Regions from separate parts of the Nonomuraea sp. NPDC049378 genome, predicted to be linked through region 2. Evidence: riboswitches for the same ligand, from Rfam matches in the RefSeq annotation. Region 2 holds a riboswitch; the other holds the start of a gene.

Region 1 (7,561 bases), on a different contig from region 2:
CGGCATGGACCGCAGGGCAGGGGCGGCGGTAACTTTGTCTGCGTCCTGACCACAGTCCAGCGCCCCGTCTTGACCTTTGCCGCTGATCAGCGTAAGTTGCGGCATTCGCAAACTTGAAAAAGCGAAGCGAGGCGCGCTCCAGAGCACCGTCGCCGCGTCTTCGCGGTAGGAGGCCGAGCCGATCGATGCCGAGCGTCTACTGCACGCAGTGCGGGCACGCCAACCCCGAGGATGCCCGTTTCTGTTCCCGCTGTGGGTCACCGCTGACCAGACTCGAGGTCTCCGGGGACACCACATCGACGATCTCGGTGGCGGGAATCGAGGCGTATGAGGCTGAGACAGGCGACATGCTCCTGGCCGAGCGGGCGCTGGTCGAGCAGCTGCCGCCCGGCGCGGCGCTGCTCACGGTGACCAGGGGGCCCAACCAGGGCAGCCGCTTCCGGCTCGACAAGGACCTGACCACGACCGGGCGCCATCCGGAGAGTGACATCTTCCTCGACGACATCACCGTCTCCCGCCGCCACGTCGAGTTCTACCGCCACCGCGGCGGCCAGTTCTCCGTGCGCGACGTGGGCAGCCTCAACGGCACCTACGTCAACAGGGAGCGGATCGAGGAGGTTCCCCTGCACTCCGGCGACGAGGTGCAGATCGGCAAGTTCCGCCTTGTCTTCCTGATGCGGGGCAGCTCCGGGGCATGAGGGGGCGAAGCGGGCGACCGGCGGACGCCGTCTCGTGCGTGACCATGCGGCAAGGGGAGGAGCGCGCATGACGTCGCAGGCGGCACGCTCGCACATGAGCATCGGGGAGGTGCTCGCGCTCCTGCAGGGCGAGTTCCCCGATGTCACCATCTCCAAGATCCGTTTCCTGGAGGGCGAAGGGCTGATCGAGCCCGAGCGCAGCCCGTCCGGCTACCGCAAGTTCACGCACCTGCACGTGGAGCAGCTGCGCTTCATCCTCACCGAGCAGCGCGACCACTACCTGCCGCTGCGGGTGATCAAGGACAAGATGGCGGAGGGCTTCGGCCGCCCGCGCGCCCTGCAGGACAACGGCAAGCAGGAGAGCAGGCTCAGCCGGGCCGAGCTGATCGAGGCCGCGAGCATCGACGAGGAGACCCTCGCCGAGCTGGAGGACTACGGCCTGCTCGCCCCGGTGGCCCGTCGCTACGACGAGGAGGCGCTCGCGGTGGCCCGCACCGTCGGCGCCCTGGCCCGCTTCGGCCTGCGCGCCCGGCATCTGCGCGCGGTCAAGGCGGCGGCCGAGCGCGAGTGCGGCCTGGTCGAGCAGACCGTCGCACCGATACTCAAGCGGCGCGCCCCCGGTGCCATCGGCGAGGCCGACGAGGTGGCCAGGGAGCTTTCCGCACTCCTGCTCGACCTGCACGCATCCCTTGTGCGCACGGGTGTCCGGTCCGTGCTGGGGCGCTGAGACCGCGGCGAGCTGGGAGGCGGCGGCACATTCCAGGCCCGCCGGGTGTTACGTTGAAATGCAGAAGCCAGTCAGCAGAAGCAACGACCAAATAGCTGTGCCGGGTCACCGGTCAGGAATACGGAGCAGCCCGTGTTGCAGATGGAGGTTGTGGGCGTTCGGGTTGAAATGCCCACAAATCAGCCGATCGTCTTGCTGAAGGAGGCACACGGGGAGCGGTTCCTTCCTATATGGATTGGCATGACGGAAGCCACGGCCATCGCTCTGGCCCAGGCAGAGGAGCCTCCGCCGCGGCCGCTCACCCACGACCTCTTCCGTGACGTGCTGAGCGCGCTGGGCGTAGGCCTGCGGGCGGTCAACATCGTCGCCCTGCGTGACGGCATCTTCTTCGCCGACCTGGTGTTCTCCAACGGCGTGGAGGTGAGCGCGCGGCCGTCCGACTCGATCGCGCTCGCCCTGCGCACCGGGGCGCGCATCTTCGCCAGCGAAGAGGTCGTCCAGGAGGCCGGGGTGATCATCCCGGACGACCAGGAAGACGAGGTGGAGAAGTTCAGGGAGTTTCTTGACACGATCACTCCCGAGGACTTCGGCCGGGCGGGGTAGGTATTTCAGTGCATTTACGCTTCACGACGCGCCGAGCCGGATCGTTGACTGAGCATGGTCGCGGTCCTACGGTGCAAGTGAAACCCGTGGCCGCGCTTCACGTACCCCCAGATCAGGCCACGGGATGAGAGAAAGCCGGAGGTCCGCGTGGCGGTCAGCAGCGGCGAGGGAAAGACGGCCGGCCAGGAAGATCCGGTGCGGCGCGAAAGCGCGCGGCAGCGTGCCGGGGAGCAGGGTCTGCTCTTCGACGAACAGCCCGCGGCGCTGCCGGGCGACATCGGATACCGCGGGCCGACGGCATGCTCGGCGGCCGGCATCACCTATCGGCAGCTCGACTACTGGGCGCGCACGGGCCTCGTCGAGCCCACGATAAGAGCCGCGCAGGGCTCCGGCTCCCAGCGTCTCTACAGCTTCCGCGACATCCTGGTCCTCAAGGTCGTCAAGCGGCTCCTCGACACCGGGGTGTCGTTGCAGCAGATCCGCACGGCCGTGCAACATCTGCGTGACCGCGGGGTCGCCGACCTCGCGCAGATCACGCTCATGAGCGACGGCGTCAGCGTCTACGAGTGCACCTCGGCCGACGAGGTGATAGACCTGCTCCAGGGCGGGCAGGGCGTGTTCGGCATCGCGCTCGGCCGGGTCTGGCGCGAGGTCGAGGGCTCCCTCGCGGAGCTGCCGGGGGAACGCGCGGCGGTCGAGGACACCGTCCCGGCCGACCATCCCGCTGACGAACTCGCCCGGCGCCGCCGCGCCCGCCGCACGGGGTGAGCACGGCTCCTGGCAGCCGTACGAATCGGGCGTAGTAACCTGAGGGCAGAAAGGCCGACGACCCCGTGCGGGAGAGTCTCCGGGCCCCCTGGGCTCCGGGGCGCCGAAGGAGCAACCCTCCCCGGAATCTCTCAGGCATCCCGTACCGCTCGGGCGAGGCAACTCTGGAAAGCAGGCGCACCCGCCAGGCGCGCCTCACCGACGGTGCAAGCCCCACCGGGGTGAAGCTCTCAGGTCGCGGCCCCGCGCTTGTCCGGGGCCCGCGCTGACAGAGGGGGAGATCCGGCACACGCCCGCGCCCTGGCGCCGGTCTCCACAGCCTCGGGAGGCATCTCCATGACCGATCTGTCCGCCCCGCCGTTCTCGTCCCGGCACATCGGCCCCTCCGAGTCCGAACAGCAGCGCATGCTCGAGGCCGTGGGCTTCGAGTCCGTGGCGGATCTGGTGGCGGTCGCCGTCCCCGAGTCCATCAGGGCGAAGGACCGGCTCACGCTGCCCGCCCCCGCCGGCGAGGCCGAGGCCATCGCCGAGCTGCGCGCCCTGGCCGACCGTAACCAGGTGCTGACCTCGATGATCGGGCTGGGCTACCACGACACGGTCACGCCCGCCGTCATCCGCCGCAACCTGCTGGAGAACCCGGGCTGGTACACCGCCTACACCCCCTACCAGCCGGAGATCTCGCAGGGCCGCCTCGAGGCGCTGCTCAACTTCCAGACCGTCGTCTCCGACCTCACCGGCCTGCCCGTGTCCGGAGCCTCGCTCCTCGACGAGGCGACCGCCGCGGCCGAGGCCATGACGCTGGCCCGCAGGGCGGGCAAGTCCAAGAGCGCCGTGTTCGTGGTCGACGCCGACGCGCTGCCCCAGACCAAGGCCGTCCTCGCCACCAGGGCCGAGCCGCTCGGCATCACGCTCGTGGAGCACTCCCTCGACGGCGAGCTGCCCGAGTGCTTCGGCGTGCTCGTCCAGTACCCAGGAGCGTCCGGCCGGCTGCGTGACTTCCGCGCCGTGGCCGCCGCCGCGCACGAGGCGGGCGCCCTCGTCGTGGCCGCCGCCGACCTGCTGGCACTGACGCTCGTGGCCGCCCCCGGCGAGCTGGGCGCCGACATCGCCGTGGGCTCCTCGCAGCGGTTCGGGGTGCCCTTCGGGTTCGGCGGGCCGCACGCCGCCTACATGTCCGTACGCGAGGGCCTGCAGCGGCAGCTGCCCGGCCGCCTGGTCGGCGTCTCCGTCGACGCCGACGGCGACCCCGCCTACCGCCTGGCCCTGCAGACCCGCGAGCAGCACATCCGCCGCGAGAAGGCCACCAGCAACATCTGCACCGCGCAGGTCCTGCTCGCCGTCATCGCGAGCATGTACGCCGTCTACCACGGCCCGGAGGGCCTGCGCCGCATCGCCCACCGGGTGCACCGCCACGCCGCCGCCCTGGCGGAGGGGCTGCGCCGGGCGGGCGTGGAGGTCGTGCACGCCGAGTTCTTCGACACCGTGCTCGTGCGCGTGCCCGGGCGGGCGTCCGCCGTGGTCGCCGCCGCCGCCGAGCGGGGCGTCAACCTCTGGCAGGTGGACGCCGACCACGTCTCGATCGCCTGCGACGAGAAGACCGGAGCCGCCGAGCTGGTCACGGTGCAGGCCGCGTTCGGGGTCACGACCCCCCGCACCGACGTCGAGGGCGCCGCCGACGCGCTGCCCGCCCCGCTGCTGCGCGAGTCCGCCTACCTGACCCACCCGGTCTTCCACGACCACCGCTCCGAGACCGCGATGCTGCGCTACCTGCGCCGGCTGCAGGACAAGGACATCGCGCTCGACCGGTCCATGATCCCGCTGGGCTCCTGCACGATGAAGCTCAACGCGACCACCGAGATGGAGCCGATCACCTGGCCGGAGTTCGCCGCCGTCCACCCCTACGCGCCCGCCGCCCAGGCCGAGGGCTACCTCGCGCTGATCGGCACGCTGGAACGCTGGCTGGCCGAGGTGACCGGCTACGACGCCGTCTCCATCCAGCCCAACGCCGGCTCCCAGGGCGAGTTCGCCGGGCTGCTGGCCATCCGCGCCTACCACCACGCGGGCGGTGACAGCGGGCGGGACGTCTGCCTCATCCCCTCCTCGGCCCACGGCACCAACGCCGCCAGCGCCGTCATGGCCGGCATGCGGGTCGTGGTCGTGGCCTGTGACTCCGAGGGTAACGTCGACCTGGCCGACCTCGACGCCAAGATCGCCAAGCACCGCGACGCGCTCGCCGCGATCATGGTGACCTACCCGTCGACGCACGGCGTCTACGAAGAGACCATCACCGAGATCTGCGCCAAGGTCCACCAGGCCGGCGGCCAGGTCTACGTCGACGGTGCCAACCTCAACGCGCTGGTCGGGCTGGCCAAGCCCGGCGAGTTCGGGGCCGACGTGTCCCACCTCAACCTGCACAAGACGTTCTGCATCCCGCACGGCGGCGGCGGCCCCGGCGTCGGCCCGGTCGCGGTCCGCGGCCACCTGGCGCCCTACCTGCCCGGTCACCCGCTGCGCGACGGCTCGCCGGTGGGGCCCGTCTCCGCGGCGCCCTACGGGTCGGCCGGGATCCTGCCGATCTCGTGGGCGTACATCCGGATGATGGGCTCCGACGGGCTCACGGCGGCCACCGAGCAGGCCATCCTGTCGGCCAACTACCTCGCCAAGCGGCTGGCCCCCCACTTCCCGGTGCTCTACACCGGACGCGGCGGGCTGGTGGCCCACGAGTGCATCATCGACCTGCGCCAGATCACCAAGGAGACCGGCGTCACCGTGGACGACGTGGCCAAGCGCCTCATCGACTACGGCTTCCACGCGCCCACCATGTCGTTCCCCGTCGCCGGGACCCTCATGATCGAGCCGACCGAGAGCGAGGACCTCGGCGAGCTCGACCGGTTCGCCGACGCGATGATCGCCATCAGGGGCGAGATCGCCAAGGTGGCGTCCGGCGACTACGACAAGGCCGACAACCCCCTGCGCAACGCGCCGCACACCGCGGAGTCGGTGAGCGCCGACGAGTGGCACCACCCGTACACGCGGACCGAGGCCGCCTACCCGCTGCCGTCGCTGCGCGACGGCAAGTACTGGGTGCCGGTGCGCCGCATCGACCAGGCCTACGGCGACCGCAACCTGGTGTGCTCGTGCCCCCCGCTGGAGGCGTACGAGGACTAGTCACCGGGAGGGCCAGACCTTCGGCGTCAACGGGGCAGACATGATCGCCGGAAGTCGTTAGGCTCAGGGCGACCGTCGCCAGAAGGAGCTCTCTTGACGTCCTCAGAGCTGGAGACCCCGCCTCTCGACACCGCCCGGCGTCTGGCCGAACGCGGCGACCTCGACGGCGCCGCCGCCATCCTCAGCGAGCTCGCCGCCGACCCCGACGAGCCCGACAGGGCTCAGGCCGCCGTCGGGCTGGCCGTGGTGCTGGAGGAGCGCGGCGACGTCGAGGCCGCCAGGACCGCCGCCAGGACCGCGCTGGCGACGGGGCACCCCGAATACGCCTCGCAGGCCGCCTGCCACCTGGCCCAGGGGTTCGAGCGCGAAGGGCGGGCCGAGCAGGCCAGGGCCGCCTGGCAGGCCGTGCTGGGGGTCGGCGCGGCCGCGTACGTCCCGCTGGCCCATCTCGCGCTGGCCCGGCTGGCCGTGCGGGCGCTCAACCTCGAGGAGGCGGAGCAGGAGCTGCGGGCCGCGATGGCGGCCGGCGACGGCGAGGTCGCCGCGCGCGCCGCGCAGGAGCTGGCCGACCTGCTGATGGAGCACGGAGAGCCCGGGGCGGCGGCTGAGCTCCTCCTGGACGCCCTGGAGGCCGTGCCCGAGGAGGAGACGCCGGGGCTGCGGGTCCGGCTCGGCATCGCGCACCTGGAGCTGGCCTGCGCGGAGTTCGCGGAGACCGTGGAGGGAGGCGCGGACGCGCAGACGAGCGCGCTGGCCATCGAGCTGCTCGCCCGCACCCTGCCCCTGCGCGGGCGCGACGACGACGCGGGGCGGGTCTGGTCGTACGGGCTGGAGCACGCCGACGAGACGCTGGCCGCGGAGGTCAGGCTCCGCTACCAGCGCGACACCTGACGCCCGGGGCCCGGTGTGCGTGACGTCCCGGCCCACGCCACCGAGGCGCTCCTCCCGGGCGTGCCCGCGGGCCGGCGGAGGTGCTCCCGTTCCCTCCGCCGGCCGGAGGTCAGCCGCGGCGCATGATGGCCGCCGCGGCGGCCACGTTGATGATGACGATGGCCAGCCACGTGATGATCAGCCCCACCAGTCCGGCGTTGACCACCCCGATGGCCGTCAGCGGGATGCCCATGCCCATCGAGCCCAGCGCGACCGGGATCATCGTCGCGCCCGGCGCGGACTTCTTGTGCGGCGGGGGCCCGTGGCGGTCGAGCTCGGCCCGCACCCGGGCGGCGATGGTGGCCTCGAGGCGCTCGGTGAACGAGTCGACGAGCGCCGCCTCGTAGTCGGGCCCGAGATCGCGGCGGGCGTCGAGCGTGGCCTGAAGGTCTTCCCTGATGGGACGCTGGTCCGGCATAAGGTCATCATCCATCCCGGAAGTGGTGTCGTCATCCGACCTGAGGGCTAGCGCGTCATCCTCCCCAGGTACGGTGCTGGCATGGAGGTGATGACCCCGCGCGGGCCCGCGCTCGTGGAGATCGACGAGGTGCCGGGCGCGCGGCTGCTGCTGGTCCTGACCCATGGCTCGGCCGGGGGAGTGGACGCTCCCGATCTGCTGGCCGTGCGCGACGCCGCCATGGGCGTGGGAGCCAGCGTGGCGCGGGTG
Region 2 (7,561 bases):
GCGCAGGTCGTGGCGAGCAGGGGCGAGCCCGTCAGCTCGGCGATCGACAGGTGGAAGGCGGTGTCGAGCCGGCGGTAGTCGTCGAGGCCGGCCTCGTTCACGTCGGCGAGCCGGCGTACGAGCACCGCCCGCTGCTCCTCCGCCGGCCGGGACATCGCCAGCACCTGGGCCGCCCCGCACTCGACCGCCAGGCGGAACGTGAGGGCGTCCGACAGGTCGGCCATGCCCATCTCCTTGACGGCCTCGCGCAGGTGGCCGGCGTCCGGCTCGGGCGGCGCGTACGTGACGAACGCGCCGCCGTAACGGCCCCTGCGCACCTCGAGGTATCCCGCGTCGGACAGCGCCCGGATGGCCTCGCGCAGCGTCACCCTGCTGATGCCGAGCCTGACGGCCAGCTCGCGCTCGGGGGGAAGCTTGTCGCCCGGCGCGACCAGGCCGAGCTTGATGGCCTGGAGCAGGCGTTCCACGGTCTCCTCGAAGGCGTTGCCGGCCCGGACCGGGCGCAGCACCGTCATCAAACGCGCCGACTCGTCCAACGTGTCCTCAGGTCTTGACAAGGGATCCCGCCATACACATCAATGGTCTAAGACTAGCCCAATCAATGGGGACGCGTGTCAGCGCAGATCGGAGCGGCGTAGCGTGAGCGATGGAGCGAGCACCGGATACCTTTCCGTCAGCGAGCTGCGCGACGAGGTGGCGTCCGGGCGGATCGACACCGTGCTCCTCGCGATCGCCGACATGCAGGGCAGGTTGCAGGGCAAGAGGCTGTCCGCACGCTATTTCCTCGACGAGGTGCTGCACCACGGCTCCGAGGGGTGCAACTACCTGCTCGCGGTCGACGTGGACATGAACACCGTGGCCGGCTACGCGATGTCGTCCTGGGAGCGCGGCTACGGCGACTTCGTGATGAAACCCGACCTGACGACGTTGCGCCGGGTGCCGTGGCAGGAGGGCACCGTCCTGCTGATGGCCGACCTGACCTGGGAGGACGGCGGCGACGTGCCGCCCTCCCCCCGCCAGGTCCTGCGCAGGCAGCTCGCCCGGCTCTCCGAGCGGGGGCTGGCCGCGTACGTCGGCACCGAGCTGGAGTTCTGCGTCTACGACGACACCTACGAGCAGGCGTGGCAGCGCGGCTACCGCGACATGTCGCCCGCCAACCTCTACAACGTCGATTACTCGCTGCTGGGCACCGCCCGCATCGAGCCCCTCCTCCGGCGGATCAGGCGCGACATGGAGGGCGCCGGGCTCTACGTCGAGTCCGCGAAGGGCGAGTGCAACCTGGGCCAGCACGAGATCGCCTTCCGCTACGCCGAGGCGCTGAAGACCTGCGACAACCACGCCATCTACAAGAACGGCGCCAAGGAGATCGCCGCCCAGGAGGGCAGGTCGATCACCTTCATGGCCAAGCCGAACGAGCGCGAGGGCAACTCCTGTCACATCCACATCTCGCTCAGGAGCCTCGACGGCGACCCCGTCATGGCCGGGCCGGGGCCCTACGGGCTCTCGCAGCTCGGCGCCCGCTTCATCGCCGGGCAGCAGGCCTGCCTGCGCGAGCTCACCCTCCTGTACGCCCCCAACATCAACTCCTACAAGCGTTACGTGCCGGGCAGCTTCGCCCCCACGGCGATCAAGTGGGGCGTCGACAACCGCACCTGCGCGCTCAGGCTCGTCGGGCACGGGCCGTCGCTGCGGATCGAGAACCGCGTGCCGGGCGGTGACGTCAACCCGTACCTCGCGGTGGCGGGAATGGTGGCGGCCGGGCTGCACGGCATCGACAACGAGCTGCCGCTGGAGGACGCGTTCGAGGGCAACGCCTACGACTCGGGCGCGGAGACCGTTCCGCACACGCTGCGGGACGCGCTCCCCCTGTTCGAGGGGTCGAAGCTGGCCCGCGAGGCGTTCGGCGAGGAGGTCGTCGAGCATTACGCGAACAACGCGCGCGTGGAGCTGGCGGCGTTCGACGCGGCGGTGACGGACTGGGAGATGTTCCGTGGTTTCGAGCGAATGTGACGGGTGACCGATGAAGATCGTCAATCCGGCGACGGAGGACGTCGTCGCCGACGTCGAACTGGCCGACGCGGCCGAGGTCGACCGGGCGGTGGAGCGCGCCGGGAAGGCGTACGCCGCCTGGCGGCAGGTGGCGCCCGGCGATCGGGCACGGCTGCTGAGGAGGTTCGCCGACCTGGTGGGCGAGCACAGCGAGGAGCTGGCGCGGCTGGAGATGGCCAACGCCGGGCACCCGATCGGCAACTCCCGCTGGGAGGCCGGCGCCGTACGCGACGTGCTGCACTTCTACGCCGGGGCGCCCGAGCGCGACCACGGCAGGCAGATCCCGGTGCCCGGCGGCGTGGACGTCACCTTCCAGGAGCCGCTGGGCGTGGTGGGCGTCATCGTGCCGTGGAACTTCCCGATGCTGATCATGTCGTGGGGGGTGGCCCCGGCGCTGGCGGCCGGCAACACGGTGATCGTCAAGCCGGCCGAGTGGACTCCCCTGACCGCGCTGAGGCTGGCGGAGCTGGCCCTGGCCGCGGGCCTGCCCGAGGGGGTGCTCCAGGTGCTGCCCGGGGCGGGGGAGGTCGCGGGCGCCCGGCTGGTGGAGCACCCCGGCGTGGCCAAGATCGTGTTCACCGGCTCGACCGAGGTGGGCAAGGAGATCGCGGCCAAGGCGGCGGCCCAGGTCAAGCGGGTCACGCTGGAGCTAGGCGGCAAGTCCGCAAATATCATCTTCGCGGATGCCGATCTCGACAGAGCGGCACAAGCCGCCCCCTACGCGGTCTTCGACAACGCGGGACAGGACTGCTGCGCCAGGTCCCGGCTGCTCGTCCAGTCAAGCGTGTACGACGCCTTCATGGAGCGCCTCTCCGAGGCCGTGCGCGGCGTCGTCGTCGGCGACCCCCGCGACGAGAGCACCGAGATGGGCCCGCTGATCAGCGCCGAGCACCTCGACCGCGTGCGCGGCTTCGTCCAGGACGGCGCCCCCTACCTCCAGGGGTCGTGCCCCGAGGGCAAGGGCTACTGGTTCCCGCCGACCGTGCTCACCCCGGACGTCACCGACCGTGCGTTCACCGAGGAGATCTTCGGGCCGGTCGTGTCGGTGGCGCCCTTCGAGGACGAGGCGGACGCCGTACGCATCGCCAACGACACCCCGTACGGGCTGAGCGGCTCCATCTGGACCCGCGACGTCGGGCGCGCGCTCCGCGTGTCCAGAGCGGTCGAGGCGGGCGCCCTGTCGGTCAACTCCAACGCGTCGGTCCGCTACTGGACCCCGTTCGGCGGCTTCAAGCAGTCAGGGCTGGGCCGGGAACTCGGCCCCGACGCCCTGGCGGCGTTCACGGAGACCAAGAACGTCTTCATCTCCTGGGAGTGAGGCAGCACGTGAAGAGATTGCAGGATCGGGTGGCTGTGATCACCGGCGCGGGCGGCGGCATCGGGCTGGCCACCGCGCGCAGGTTCGCCGACGAGGGCGCCAAGGTGGTCTGCGCCGACCTCGACGAGGAGGCGGGCGTCAAGGCCGCGAACGAGGTCGGCGGCCTCTTCGTACGCGTCGACGTGGCCGACGAGGACGACGTCGCCCGGATGTTCCGTACGGCGTTCGACATCTACGGCAGCGTGGACATCGCCTTCAACAACGCCGGCATCTCGCCGCCCGACGACGACTCGATCCTGGAGACCGGCATCGACGCGTGGCGCCGCGTCCAGGACGTGAACCTGACCAGCGTCTACCTGTGCTGCAAGCACGCCATCCCGTACATGCGGCGGCAGGGCAGGGGCTCGATCATCAACACCGCGTCGTTCGTGGCCGTCATGGGCTCGGCGACCTCGCAGATCTCCTACACGGCGTCCAAGGGCGGGGTGCTGGCGATGTCGCGCGAGCTGGGCGTGCAGTTCGCGCGCGAGGGCATCCGGGTGAACGCGCTGTGCCCGGGCCCGGTGAACACGCCGCTGCTGCAGGAGTTGTTCGCGAAGGACCCCGAGCGGGCGCAGCGGCGCCTGGTGCACGTCCCGGTCGGGCGCTTCGCCGAGGCGTCGGAGATCGCGGCGGCGGTCGCGTTCCTGGCCAGCGACGACGCGTCGTTCATCACGGGCAGCGAGTTCCTGGTGGACGGCGGCATCTCCGGCGCCTACGTCACGCCGCTCTAGGGGGGTCATCGTGCGACGTCCCGTCATCGGGGTCACGTGTTACGTGGAGCCGGCGACGTTCACGGTCTGGCAGGACATGCCGGTCGCGCTCCTGCCGTACATGTACGTCGAGCAGGTCGTCCGGGCCGGCGGCCAGCCGGTCGTGCTCCCGCCCGCGGGGGACGCCGCGCAGGTGGTGAGCCGCCTGGACGGGCTCGTCCTGGCCGGTGGCGGCGACATCGCTCCGGCGAGGTACGGCGAGACGCCGGCGGAGCGTACCGGCTACATCCGCGAATTCCGCGACCAGGCCGAGTTCGCCGTGCTGGCCGCCGCCCTCGACGCCGGGCTGCCCTTCCTCGGCATCTGCCGGGGCCTCCAGGTGCTCAACGTCGCTCTCGGCGGCAGCCTCCACCAGCACCTGCCCGACGTGGTCGGCCACCCGGGTCACTCCCCCGCGCCCGGACGGTTCGGTCACCTGCCCATCACCCCCGTCCCCGGCACCCGCCTGGCCAAGGCGCTGGGCACGGCGCCCGTGACGGTGCCGCACTATCACCACCAGGCCGTCGACCGGCTCGCCCCCGGCCTCACCGTGACCGCGACCGCCGCCGACGGCACCGTCGAAGGGGTGGAGCTGGACTCGGGGCCGTTCACCGTGGCGGCGCAGTGGCACCCGGAGGCGGCCGAGGACCACGCCCTCTTCGAGGCCCTGGTGGCCGCCTGCTGACCGGCGAACGCGACAAGACCCCCAAATCACTACTAGGCTGGCGGGACACACCAGCAAACCGTGCGGGAGAGCACCCTGACAGCCGGTCAGGGTCCCTGAAGGAGCAAGCCCTCCCCGCGAACCTCTCAAGGCAAAGGACCGCACGGCTGACCGGGAGCATGTCTCCTCGGAAGGTGACCTCTGGAAAGCAGGCCCGCAGGGTCTCGCCGAAGGTGAAAGTCCGGCAAAACTCGGGCGAAGCTCTCAGGCATCGATGACAGAGGGGGAGGATGCTGGCATCCAATCCTGTCCTGAGGTGCGATAAATGTCCCGACCTACTCCGCTACGAGACGTGCACGAAAGCCTCGGCGCGACGCTGACCGACTTCGCGGGCTGGCTCATGCCACTCCGGTACGGGAGCGAGTCCGCGGAGCACAGGGCCGTCCGCGAGGCCGCCGGGCTGTTCGACCTCTCGCACATGGGCGAGATCTTCGTGACCGGGCCGCAGGCCGCCGCCGCCCTGGACTACGCGCTGGTCGGCAACATGTCGGCCGTGACGCCCGGACGAGCCAGGTACACCATGATCGTCAACGAGCGGGGCGGGGTGCTGGACGACCTCATCGTCTACCGGCTCGGGGACGAGGAGTTCATGGTCGTCGCGAACGCCTCGAACTACGAGAAGGTCGCCGACGAGCTGGAGAACCGCTCCAAGGCGTACGACGCCGTGGTCGACGACCGTTCGCAGCAGTACGCCCTGATCGCCGTCCAGGGACCCCGCTCCCAGGAGATCCTCGCCACGCTCACCGACGCCGACCTGGCCGGGCTCAAGTACTACGCGGGCCTGCCCGGGCTCGTCGACGGGCGGCAGGCGCTCATCGCGCGCACCGGCTACACCGGCGAGGACGGGTTCGAGCTGTTCGTGGCCGGCCAGGACGCGGTGCCGCTCTGGAACGCGCTCGTGACCGCGGGCGAGCCGTACGGGCTCAAGCCCGCCGGACTGTCCAGCCGCGACACGCTCAGGCTCGAGGCCGGCATGCCCCTGTACGGCAACGAGCTGAGCGCCGAGCTGACCCCGTTCGACGCGGGGCTGGGCAGGGTGGTGAAATTCGACAAGCCGGGCGACTTCGTCGGCAGGTCGGCGCTCGAGGCGGTCAAGGACGACCCGCCGCGGCGCCGTCTCGTCGGTCTGGTCGCCCGGGGCCGCCGGGTGCCGCGCCACGGCTACCCGGTCACCAAGGACGGCGCCGTCGTCGGCGAGGTCACCAGCGGTGCGCCCTCCCAGACCCTGGGCAAGCCCATCGCGCTGGCCTACGTGGACACCGGCGCCGACTCAGGCCTGGCTGTGGACATCCGGGGCAGCCATGAACCCATGGACCTGGCCGAGCTGCCCTTTTACAGGAGGAACAAGTGAGCAACATCCCTGACGACCTGAGCTACACCAAGGAACACGAGTGGGTTTCCGGGGTCGAGGACGGCCTCACCGTGAGCGTCGGCATCACGGCCTACGCCGCCGACGCCCTTGGTGACGTCGTCTTCGTGCAGCTCCCCGAGGTCGGTTCGGTCACCGAGCCGGGCGACTCCGTCGGCGAGGTCGAGTCGACCAAGTCGGTCAGCGAGATCTACACGCCCGTCGGCGGCGAGATCGTCGAGGTCAACCAGGCCATCGTGGACGATCCGAGCCTGGCCAACAGCGACCCGTACGGCGAGGGCTGGATGTTCCGGGTGCGCATGGAGGGCGACCCGGAGGACCTGCTCTCCGCCGAGGAGTACGCCGCGCTCACCTCGGGCGAGTCCTGACCCTGCCAGGCCTCATCGGCTGACGCCGGGGCCCGCGTCCGGGCCCCGGCACTCATGAAGGGCGCATCATCAATGGCGATCAGCGTCTTCGACCTGTTCAAGATCGGTATCGGGCCGTCGAGCTCCCACACGGGAGGCCCGATGGCAGCGGCCCACAAGTTCGCCCGCGGCCTGCATGAGGACGGCCTGCTGCCGCGCGTGGCCAGGGTGGAGGCCATCCTGTACGGCTCGCTCGGCCTGACCGGGAAGGGCCACGGCAGCGACAAGGCGGTCCTGCTGGGCCTGTCCGGCGAGAAGCCGGAACTGGTCGACGTCGACACCGTCGAAGGGCGTCTGGCCGAGATGCGCGAGTCGGGCAGCGTCCGGCTGTACGGCACGCGCGAGATCCCCTTCGTCGTCGGCCGGGACCTCGTCTTCGAGCGCAAGATCTCGCTGCCCGAGCACCCCAACGGCATGCGCTTCACCGCCTACGACGCGGCGGGCGAGCAGCTCAGGGAGAAGACCTACTTCTCGGTCGGCGGCGGCTTCGTCGTGGACGAGAAGGCCACCGGCGCCGACCGCATCAAGCCGGACGACACCGTCCTGCCCTACCCCTTCACCACCGGGGAAGAGCTGCTCAAACACTGCACGAACACCGGCCTGTCGATGTCCGCGCTCATGCTGGAGAACGAGAAGGCGTTCGGGCGCACCGAGGAGGAGGTCCGCGCGGGCCTGCTGCGCCTCTGGCAGGTCATGTCGGAGTGCGTGCGCCGGGGCATCTCGAAGGAGGGCGTCCTGCCCGGCGGGCTCAAGGTCAAGCGCCGCGCCAACCAGTTGCACCGCCGCCTGCAGTCCGAGCCGGCCGAGAAGGACCCGCTGCAGGCCATGGACTGGGTGACGTTGTTCGCGCTTGCGGTCAACGAGGAGAACGCGGCCGGCGGCCGCGTCGTCACCGCCCCCACC

The links. A riboswitch is a leader RNA that binds a small molecule or an ion and turns the genes downstream of it on or off. The one in region 2 is predicted to bind glycine.
Region 1: it holds a riboswitch for glycine, as region 2 does, so the genes downstream of both, gcvP (aminomethyl-transferring glycine dehydrogenase) here and gcvT (glycine cleavage system aminomethyltransferase GcvT) in region 2, are expected to answer to the same signal.

What each region holds. Positions count from the first base shown of each region.
Region 1 is NZ_JBVJHP010000013.1:135,225-142,785, reverse strand. It holds gene ACZ6SA_RS27870 (FHA domain-containing protein) at 186-698, shown strand; gene ftsR (transcriptional regulator FtsR) at 766-1,425, shown strand; gene ACZ6SA_RS27860 (bifunctional nuclease family protein) at 1,558-2,028, shown strand; gene ACZ6SA_RS27855 (MerR family transcriptional regulator) at 2,176-2,796, shown strand; glycine riboswitch at 2,855-2,954, shown strand; gene gcvP (aminomethyl-transferring glycine dehydrogenase) at 3,133-5,964, shown strand; gene ACZ6SA_RS27845 (tetratricopeptide repeat protein) at 6,058-6,855, shown strand; gene ACZ6SA_RS27840 (hypothetical protein) at 6,965-7,312, opposite strand; gene ACZ6SA_RS27835 (alpha/beta hydrolase family protein) at 7,394-7,561, shown strand, end outside.
Region 2 is NZ_JBVJHP010000028.1:48,574-56,134, reverse strand. It holds gene ACZ6SA_RS42475 (FadR/GntR family transcriptional regulator) at 1-515, opposite strand, end outside; gene ACZ6SA_RS42470 (glutamine synthetase family protein) at 640-2,010, shown strand; gene ACZ6SA_RS42465 (aldehyde dehydrogenase family protein) at 2,021-3,367, shown strand; gene ACZ6SA_RS42460 (3-oxoacyl-ACP reductase) at 3,376-4,140, shown strand; gene ACZ6SA_RS42455 (gamma-glutamyl-gamma-aminobutyrate hydrolase family protein) at 4,151-4,843, shown strand; glycine riboswitch at 4,897-4,994, shown strand; glycine riboswitch at 5,014-5,113, shown strand; gene gcvT (glycine cleavage system aminomethyltransferase GcvT) at 5,148-6,233, shown strand; gene gcvH (glycine cleavage system protein GcvH) at 6,230-6,619, shown strand; gene ACZ6SA_RS42440 (L-serine ammonia-lyase) at 6,692-7,561, shown strand, end outside.